2 regions of the Alishewanella sp. WH16-1 genome follow, and region 2 is predicted to be linked to the other one. Evidence: predicted binding sites of a transcription regulator. Region 2 holds the regulator's gene; the other holds the start of a gene.
The links. The regulator FNR, encoded in region 2, switches genes on or off when oxygen is low (the NO sensors DNR and NnrR bind a similar motif). The targets are predictions, from matches to a motif close to TTGATCTAGATCAA.
Positions count from the first base shown of each region.

Region 1: the regulator FNR is predicted to act here: its motif matches at 1,869-1,882, upstream of yegQ (tRNA 5-hydroxyuridine modification protein YegQ).

Region 1 covers NZ_LCWL01000092.1:72,853-77,234, forward strand. Annotated here, with positions in the region: gene AAY72_RS17005 (EAL domain-containing protein) at 1-1,810, opposite strand, end outside; gene yegQ (tRNA 5-hydroxyuridine modification protein YegQ) at 2,031-3,347, shown strand; gene AAY72_RS08440 (YfhL family 4Fe-4S dicluster ferredoxin) at 3,349-3,540, shown strand; gene AAY72_RS08445 (sensor domain-containing phosphodiesterase) at 3,610-4,382, shown strand, end outside.
Region 2 covers NZ_LCWL01000003.1:43,965-48,346, forward strand. Annotated here, with positions in the region: gene ttcA (tRNA 2-thiocytidine(32) synthetase TtcA) at 1-691, opposite strand, end outside; gene uspE (universal stress protein UspE) at 769-1,701, opposite strand; gene fnr (fumarate/nitrate reduction transcriptional regulator Fnr) at 1,859-2,563, opposite strand; gene AAY72_RS00835 (sulfite exporter TauE/SafE family protein) at 2,600-3,274, opposite strand; gene ccoS (cbb3-type cytochrome oxidase assembly protein CcoS) at 3,264-3,476, opposite strand; gene AAY72_RS00845 (heavy metal translocating P-type ATPase) at 3,473-4,382, opposite strand, start outside.

The DNA.
Region 1 (4,382 bases), on a different contig from region 2:
AGACCTGTAGCAGTTGCTGACGCAGTGCCAGGCGCAGGGCTTGCTCCAGTTTTAGTTCTTCTTCATTTTGTAAGCCGCTACTGGCCTGATAAAAACTAAACTGATTACGGCCGGCACTTTTTGCCTGATACATGGCAACATCAGCATGTTTGACTAACAGCTCGGCATTATGACCATCTTTCGGATAAACGCTGATGCCAATACTGGTGGTTAAGAAAAACTCTTGTTCCAGCAACTGCACCGGCCGTTCAAACTGCGAAATCAGTCGCTGTGCCAGCCGCTCCAGCGATTTCACACAACTGACTTCCGGGATCAAAATAGTAAATTCATCACCACCAATACGCGCCACCGATTCTCCTTCGCGCACCGTGGCCTGTAAGCGCCTTGCTACTTCTTTTAATGCCTGATCGCCGGCCAGATGCCCCAGCGTATCGTTAATCCGTTTAAATAAATCTAAATCGAGAAACATCACCGCCAGCGTGTGTTGATGGCGATGGGCATTGGCCAGTGCCAGTTGTAGCCGATCGAAAAACATCCGCCGGTTCGCCAAGCCGGTAAGCTCATCCATATAGGCCAGTTGGTGAATTTTTTCTTCCTGCTGTTTGCGCTCGGTAATATCGCTAAAAATTGACGCATATTGCGTAATCTGGCCATCTTCGGCGCGAATGGCCGTAATGCTTAGCCACTGTGGATAAAGCTCGCCATTTTTACGCTTATTCCAGATTTCACCTTGCCAGTGGCCTTGCTCGAGCAGAGTCTGCCACATGCGGCGGTAAAAATCGGTAGTATGCAAACCGGAGCTGAGCAAGCGTGGGGTTTGACCCATTGCCTCTTCCTTGCTGTAGCCGGTCAGCTTAGTAAAGCTGGGATTCACCGACTGAATAAAGCCATGCTGATCGGTGATCATAATGCCGTCCATCGACGCATCAATCACTTTATGTGCCAGCCGTAAATAGTCGGCCGAAGTACGTAGTGCGTTATCGCGATCGCGTAGCTCCGTTTTTAGCTGTTCAATATAGGCATATTCAACATTGCGCAGAATGGCACTAAAAGACAGTAAACCACAAATATTGTCATCTTTGGTGACGCCAAGATGACGAATGCCATGCTCGGTTAACTGTTCTACCGCTTGCAGCAGCGTCAATTCCGGCGCTACCGTTAGTAGTGGTCGGCTGGCCAGCTCGCCTATTGATGACACGTCACAGTTCTCTGCCAGTAAACGCACCAAATCGCGTTCAGTGACCAACCCGTAATCATCAGCGCCAAAGCAAATAATGGCGGCGTCAGCGCGGTGATGGCGCATTTCCGCCACTGCTTCAGCCAAAGGCAAGGCGGCAGCCAAATGCAGCGGTGCCTTGTCAACACAGCTGCCAACGTCCCGAAAGCGCAGATAAAATTCAATTTTTTGCTGGCGGATAATATCGCTTTGCGTCAGTAACCCTATCGGCCGTTGTTGTGGGTCCACTACCAGCAAGCGGCGGATATTATGATTCAGCATTAAACTGGCTGCACCGCTAACCCGGGTCAAACCACTGGCACTGATCACCGGTGATGACATCACTGAGCCAACCTTGATCTCTGACGGTTTGCTGCCGGCAAAGTCTAGTTTCCGGGTGTCAGCTTCGGACCAGATGCCAGTGATCTGACCTTGCTCTTCTACCAAAATACAGCTGACGCCATGGCTGCGCATCAGCTTTGCCGCTTGTTGCAGGCTGGTTTGTGGCGGGCAGGTTAGCAAGGGCTTTTTAATCAGCTCAGCGATGGTCGGCTCGGCGTCGGTATTTTCAGTACCTAATAACAGCTCAGACATAGATTGCTCAATGTAGCAGTAAGATGGCGGTAGTATAAAAGTATCAGTTTAAGGGTTATTGATCTGGAACAAGGCTGCTTAAGAAGTGAACACAGAGATTGGACTGACCAGTATATGAAGAAAGAGTGATTTAGTCAGCTGGTGAAGCTTGCGCTGGATCAATGCAAGGTGAAAATAGCCGGTTAAAATCGGCGCCCTGATCCTGACTGAGACCCTATTGATGTTTAAACCTGAACTCTTATCACCCGCCGGCAGTTTAAAAGCAATGCGGCTGGCCTTTGCCTATGGTGCCGATGCCGTTTATGCCGGCCAGCCACGTTACAGCTTGCGGGTACGCAATAATGAGTTTGATTTAGCGGCGCTGGAGACAGGGATCAACGAAGCCCATGCCTTGGGTAAGCGCTTTTATGTGGTCGTGAATATCGCACCACATAATAGCAAGTTGACCACCTTTGTCCGCGATATGCAGCCGGTGGTGGCGTTAAAGCCGGATGCGCTGATTGTGTCTGATCCTGGCGTGATTTATTTGCTGCGGCAGCATTTTCCGGAGCAGCCGCTACATTTATCGGTGCAGGCCAATACTGTTAACTGGGCGGCGGTAAAGTTCTGGCAAACGCAGGGGGTGGAGCGGGTGATTCTGTCACGCGAATTATCTGTCGAGGAAATTGCTGAAATCCGCCGTGAAGTGCCGGAAATGGAGCTGGAGGTCTTTGTGCATGGCGCGCTCTGTATGGCCTATTCCGGGCGTTGTTTGCTCTCGGGTTATATCAATAAGCGGGATCCGAATCAGGGCACCTGTACTAACTCCTGCCGCTGGCCCTATCAGGTGCATGCCGCAGTAGAAGATGAGGTCGGGCAATTTAAGCCGATCAGTACCCCGGCGCTGCTGGAAGAGCAAGGGCGGCCCGGTGAACTGATGACCATCGACGAAGATCTGCATGGCACCTATATTCTGAACTCAAAAGACTTACGCGCGGTTGAGCATGTGCAGGCGTTAACCGCTATGGGCGTGCATTCCCTGAAAATTGAGGGCCGCACCAAGTCACCTTATTATGTTGCCCGTACCGCTCAGGTGTATCGCAAGGCGATTGATGATGCGGTGGCCGGCAAGGCTTTTGATAGCAAGCTGTTAAGTGAATTGCAAGGCATGGCTAATCGTGGTTTTACGGAGGGCTTTTTACGTCGCCATAAGCCGCAGGATACGCAAAATTATGATACCAGTCACAGTGTGGGTGAGCAGTTACTGGTTGGCGAATTTATCGCTGAGCAGGATAGCGAAGGTTTTGCCTTACTGGAGGTAAAAAACCAGTTTGCGGTTGGCGATCAGCTGATTCTAATGATGCCAAAGGGCAATCAAATCTTCCGACTGGAAGCACTGCGTAATCAGCAGGATCAGGAGCTGCTGCTGGCACCCGGTGCTTGTTATCAGCTGAAAGTAAAGTTGCCGGAGCAGGTTCTATTGCAGCATGCGATGTTGCTAAAACAGCTACCCGTTCCCAGTGCGGCAACAGCCGGTTTAGCGACCGAGATTGCTTAAGATGACGGCCGTTATTGAGGTAAGTTGCATTAATTGTGATATGTGTGTGCCGGAGTGTCCAAACGAGGCCATTAGCATGGGGCCTCTGCACTATCAGGTCGATCCGGCACGCTGCACCGAGTGCGTTGGGTTTTACGATAAACCAACCTGTATTGAAGTTTGCCCGATTGATTGTATCGAAATTGTCAGTTAACACTGTGCTTGCATTGATGTAGTGCGATGTCTAATATGTTGTAACCAAAGGGCAGCAGTTAGCCAAACTATGCAAGCACGCTTCAGTACCGAGGAAATTTTCCGGCAATTAGCCGATGTGTTAACACAGAGCGGCTATCCGGATTTTTTACCCACCTTGGTACAGCGATTGGCCGAAATTCTTGACGTTGAATACTGTCTGATTGCTGAAGCCACAGCGACCTCAACCGAAGCCCGCACCATAGCGCTGTGGGGCCAGGGCCAGCTGCTCGATAATATCACTTACCCGCTGAAGGGCACGCCCTGCGAAACCGTGCCGGAGCGCGAGCCTTGTGTTTATGCACAGGGCGTTTGTCAGGTATTTCCGGATGATGTACTGCTGGTTGACCTGGGGGTCGAAAGCTATCTTGGTATGCCGATTTTAAACACCAGTGGTCAGAAGATGGGTATTCTGAGCATTATGGCGACCAAACCACTACAAATGCCGGAAATCGGTCGCGAAGTGCTGCGGATTGCGGCAGCCCAAGTGGGTGCTGAGCTCGAGCGCACGCAGAGCGAACGCTTTATCCGGAAATTGACCTATCGGGATAACGTCACACAACTGCCTAACCGGGCGCATTTGCTGGAAAAACTGCAAAACTGGCCGAAAGCTGATGTCTCGAAAGCTGCACTGGGTCTGGCGTTAATTGATATCAGCCGTTTTAAAGAACTGAATGATCTGTTTAGCTTTAAAGTCGGTGATGAGTTATTAGCGGCCGTAGCCGGCCGCTTGCGCCAGGATTTACCAGAGAGCTGTTATCTGGCGCGCTATTCTGCCGATCAATTTGCGCTGCTCAGCCCGGT
Region 2 (4,382 bases):
TATCCCAGTCCTGCAGCATTTCTTTTACCACCTGCCGCTGCAACCCGTCCTGTGAGCCACAGAGGTTACACGGGATAATCGGGAAAGCCTTGGCTTGCGAATATTTTTCGATATCCTTTTCTTTGCAGTAAGCCAAAGGCCGGATCACGATATGTTCGCCGTTATCACTGATCAGTTTGGGCGGCATCGATTTCATCTTGCCGCCATAAAACATATTTAAAAACAAGGTTTCCAGCATATCATCGCGGTGGTGGCCGAGGGCGATTTTAGTTGCGCCCAGTTCTTTGGCAGTGCGGTACAAAATACCACGGCGCAGGCGTGAACACAGCGAGCAGGTCGTTTTGCCCTCTGGGATCTTTTCCTTGACGATGGCATAGGTATCTTCAGTAACAATTTTAAAGTCGACGCCAATGGCTGTCAGATACTCTGGCAGCACATGCGCCGGGAACCCCGGTTGTTTCTGATCAAGATTCACCGCCACAATACTGAAATTAATTGGCGCCGATTGTTGCAGATTCAGCAGAATATCCAGCAGGGTATAAGAGTCTTTACCGCCGGATAAACACACCATCACCTTGTCGCCTTCACTGATCATGCCAAAATCAGCAATGGCCTGGCCAACGTTACGGCGCAGCCGTTTGTGCAGTTTATTCAGATTGTATTGGGCTTTCGCTTGCGCGGCGTGAGACATCATTAACTACCAGACAGAAAAAAGGCGCACATTATACCCAAGGGTGCGCCTACGCAAAAGAGGAATAGGATCCTGCTCTAGGATTTCTCCAGCGGACAGACAAAGTTTTCCGGTTTTAACGCCAAGACATCGCAGTCCAAACGGTCAATCACATGCTCGGCGGTATTGCCGATAATGGCAGCCGATAAACCGGTTCGGCCGATGGTACCAATTAATACCATTTCCGCATCCAGCTTCCGCGCTAGTTTCGGGATCACATCTTCTGGCATACCCTCCAGCACATGACACTGGTCCGCCGGAATCGCATAGTCATCGGCGAGCAGCTTGACGGCTTCTTTATGGTGGCGCTGCATAGTGCTGTTATATTCCTGCGGATTAAACTCCGGGATTTCGATGGCGATATTAACCGGCGTACCCGGATAGGCATTGACCAGATGTACCTTGGCGTGCAGCAATTCAGCCATTTGTAACGCTTTAGTAATTACGCGTTTATTTAATGATTTATGATGTTCTTGTTCGCTGCCGGCATTAACTGCGGCGATAATATTTCCTTGCTCCGGCCAGGCGTGTTCTTTTACCAGCAATACCGGGCAGGGACACTTGCGTAAAATATGCCAGTCAGTTGGGGTAAAAATCATCGATTTCAGTACGTCATGATCATGAGTACCTTTAATGACTAAGTCGAAGTTATGCTCCAGTACCGCCTTGACCACGGCTTCGAAAGGTCTGTTGTGCCAAACCACCTGTATCGCAATGTCGAGCCCGGCGGCCGTTGCCGGTGCTAATAAACTGCTAAGCCAGATTTCACGATCCTTAATCACCGCTTGTTTCATGGCTTCGCGCTCATCACCGGACAACATGGTGGTCATTTCGTAAGAGAACTCGTATACCGACAGAAAGGCCGTTAATTTACCGCCTTGTTTGCGGGTTAGTTCCAGCGCACGATCCAGCGCTTTTTGCTGTTCCGTAGTTGGATCCAGTACCACTAAAACATTGTTGTAAATCGACATAATATCTCCGGCTATCCATTCTAACTCACCTAAGTGTAGTCAAAATAACCGGAGTTGGTAGCGGGGCCTTTGTGTTAAATCAATAAACAAGCAACAAAGTTAAAGCGGCGTTGCGGCGCAATAGGCGTTGTTGCTTTACTGAAATCAATATGGGGGGTTAGCAATTCCCTGCCAGATTATTTAGTGCCGACGCATCAAGAATGGTAATCAGTTTACCGTCGACATCAATAATCTGATCTTTATGCAGTTTACTCAGCAAACGGCTGATGGTTTCCACGGTTAAGCCCAGATAATTACCGATATCACTGCGGGTCATCGTCAGACGGAAAGCCTTAGACGAAAAGCCCCGGTTACCGTAGCGTGATGCCAGATGATTGAGGAAGGTCGCCAGTTTTTGCTCGGCAGTTTTCCGGTTTAACAACAGCAACATTTGCTGATCTGCCTGAATGTCCTGGCTCATCAGCCGCATCATTTGTTGCCGTAATTTGGGCAGTTGATCTAATAACAGTTCGAGATTATTGAACGGGATTTCACAAATCATTCCGGTTTCCAGCGCTTCAGCGTAACTGACGTGTTGCTGGGTGTTGATCGCATCAAAACCGATAATATCGCCGGGCAAATGGAAGCCGGTAATTTGTTGCTCACCCTGTTCGGTCAGGGTAAAGGTTTTAAAGGATCCGGTACGCACGGCGAACAGCGATTTTAGTGCGGTGCCACTTTCAAACAGAATATCGCCTTTATGCAGCGGGCGTTTACGCTGGATAATGTCATCCAGCTTGGTCATTTCCTGATCGTTAAGTGAAAATGGCAGGCACAGCTGGCTAAAACCACAATCCTGACAATTAATCGCCGAGCGTTGCATCGAATGGATCCTAAAGTCCCTAATATGACTGCTAGCTTAAAAAACTAACCTCTGCAAAGCAAGCCATATCGTATAAAAGCCATAGATAGCCAGTATAGCCGCAGTCGCATAACGAAACAGCATATTTGCTTTGAGCTGACGTAAGGCGTTGGCTGCGCTGCCAACGGCGAGAAGAGCGGGCAGGGTACCGATGCCAAAGCCAAGCATCAGGGCGGCACCCTTTAGCGCACTGCCGCTGGCCAGACTCCAGCTTAAGGTGGAGTAAACCAGGCCACAGGGCAGAAAGCCCCATAACAGGCCATAGCGGTAAGCTTTGCTGGCGGAATCCAGTGGTAACAGCGCTTTGCTCAGTGGCTGTAGCCGCTGCCATAGGCCCTGACCAACCTTTTCTAATCGGGTTAAACCAAACCAGAGCCGGCTAATGTACAGCGCCATGGCAATCAGCAGCAAGCCGGCAAGCAAACGCAGCCATAGCATGGATGCCCCGGTCACTTGCATCGCCGTAATACCAAAATAGCCAACCAGGGCGCCGAACAAGGCGTAAGTCGTTAAGCGTCCGGCACTGAGTAACAATGGAAAGTACCAGCCGTGACGGCGTTGTTCTGCCGGTACACTCAGTTGTAAGGCACTGGCGATACCGCCGCACATTACCAGGCAATGACTGCTCCCCAACAAACCAATCAGTATAGCGGCGAGAAAATCAGGGCTCATCTTGGCGCGACGGGCTGTTATGGTTTGGCTGCTGGCGCGGGTTGTCAGACTGCACCTGCTGCTTATCCTCATCAAACAGGATGCTTAAGCCTTCTTTTTCCAAATCTTCAAACTGTTTTGAGCGTACCGCCCAAAAGAAAATCCAGATACCGATGGCGACAAATAAAATGGCAATCGGGATCAGTACATAAATAATGCTCATTTCTTCAGTAACCTTAACGAGTTAGATACCACCAGCAAGGAGCTGAAGGACATACCAATCACGGCAATATAAGGTGATACAAAGCCTGCTACCGCCAATGGAATAATAATCAGATTATAGCCTACCGACCAGCCAAGGTTTTGTTTGATGGTACGGGCGCTTTGTTTACCACCGGCAACTAAATCTAATACCAGGCTGACATCTGGCTTTAACAGCACCACATCGGCCTGGTTTTTTGATAAATCCGCGCCTGAGTGCACGGCGACAGAGATATGGGCGGCATTAAAGCCAGGGCTGTCATTAATGCCATCGCCAAGCATTAAGACTTTATGGCCATCGGCAATCAGTTGCTGGATCTGCGCGACTTTTTGCTCTGGCGAGCAGCCCTTTACCATAAAATCTAACTGCAGCTGCTGGCTGATCTGCTCTGCTTGCTCAGAGCTGTCGCCGGTCAACATGCCTAAACGATAACCCTGTTGCTGCAGTTTGGCGACCAGTGCCGGCACTTCCGCCCGGATCTGATCACTCAGCTCTACCGCAGCAATCGGCTCGCCATCGATCACCAGATATACCATCGCATTGCTGACTTCGCTCAATTGACAAAACGCCGCACTGCCGACTTTAAGCTGTCGTTGTTGCCAGCTGCCACTGATCCCAGCGCCAACGGCGACGCTCACCTGCTGCAGTTGCAATGGTTCGGTCAGATACGGAGCAAAGGCCCGGGCGATGGGATGCTCGGAATAGCGCTCCAGATTGGCAATGAAATTCAGCACCTCAGCTTCACCGTATTGCGTACTGAGTAAGGTGACCTGGCAGACACTAAACTGGCCTTCGGTAAGGGTACCGGTTTTATCGAACACGATATGGCTGATTTCTGGCAAGGTTTCCAGCGCCTGAGAATTTTTA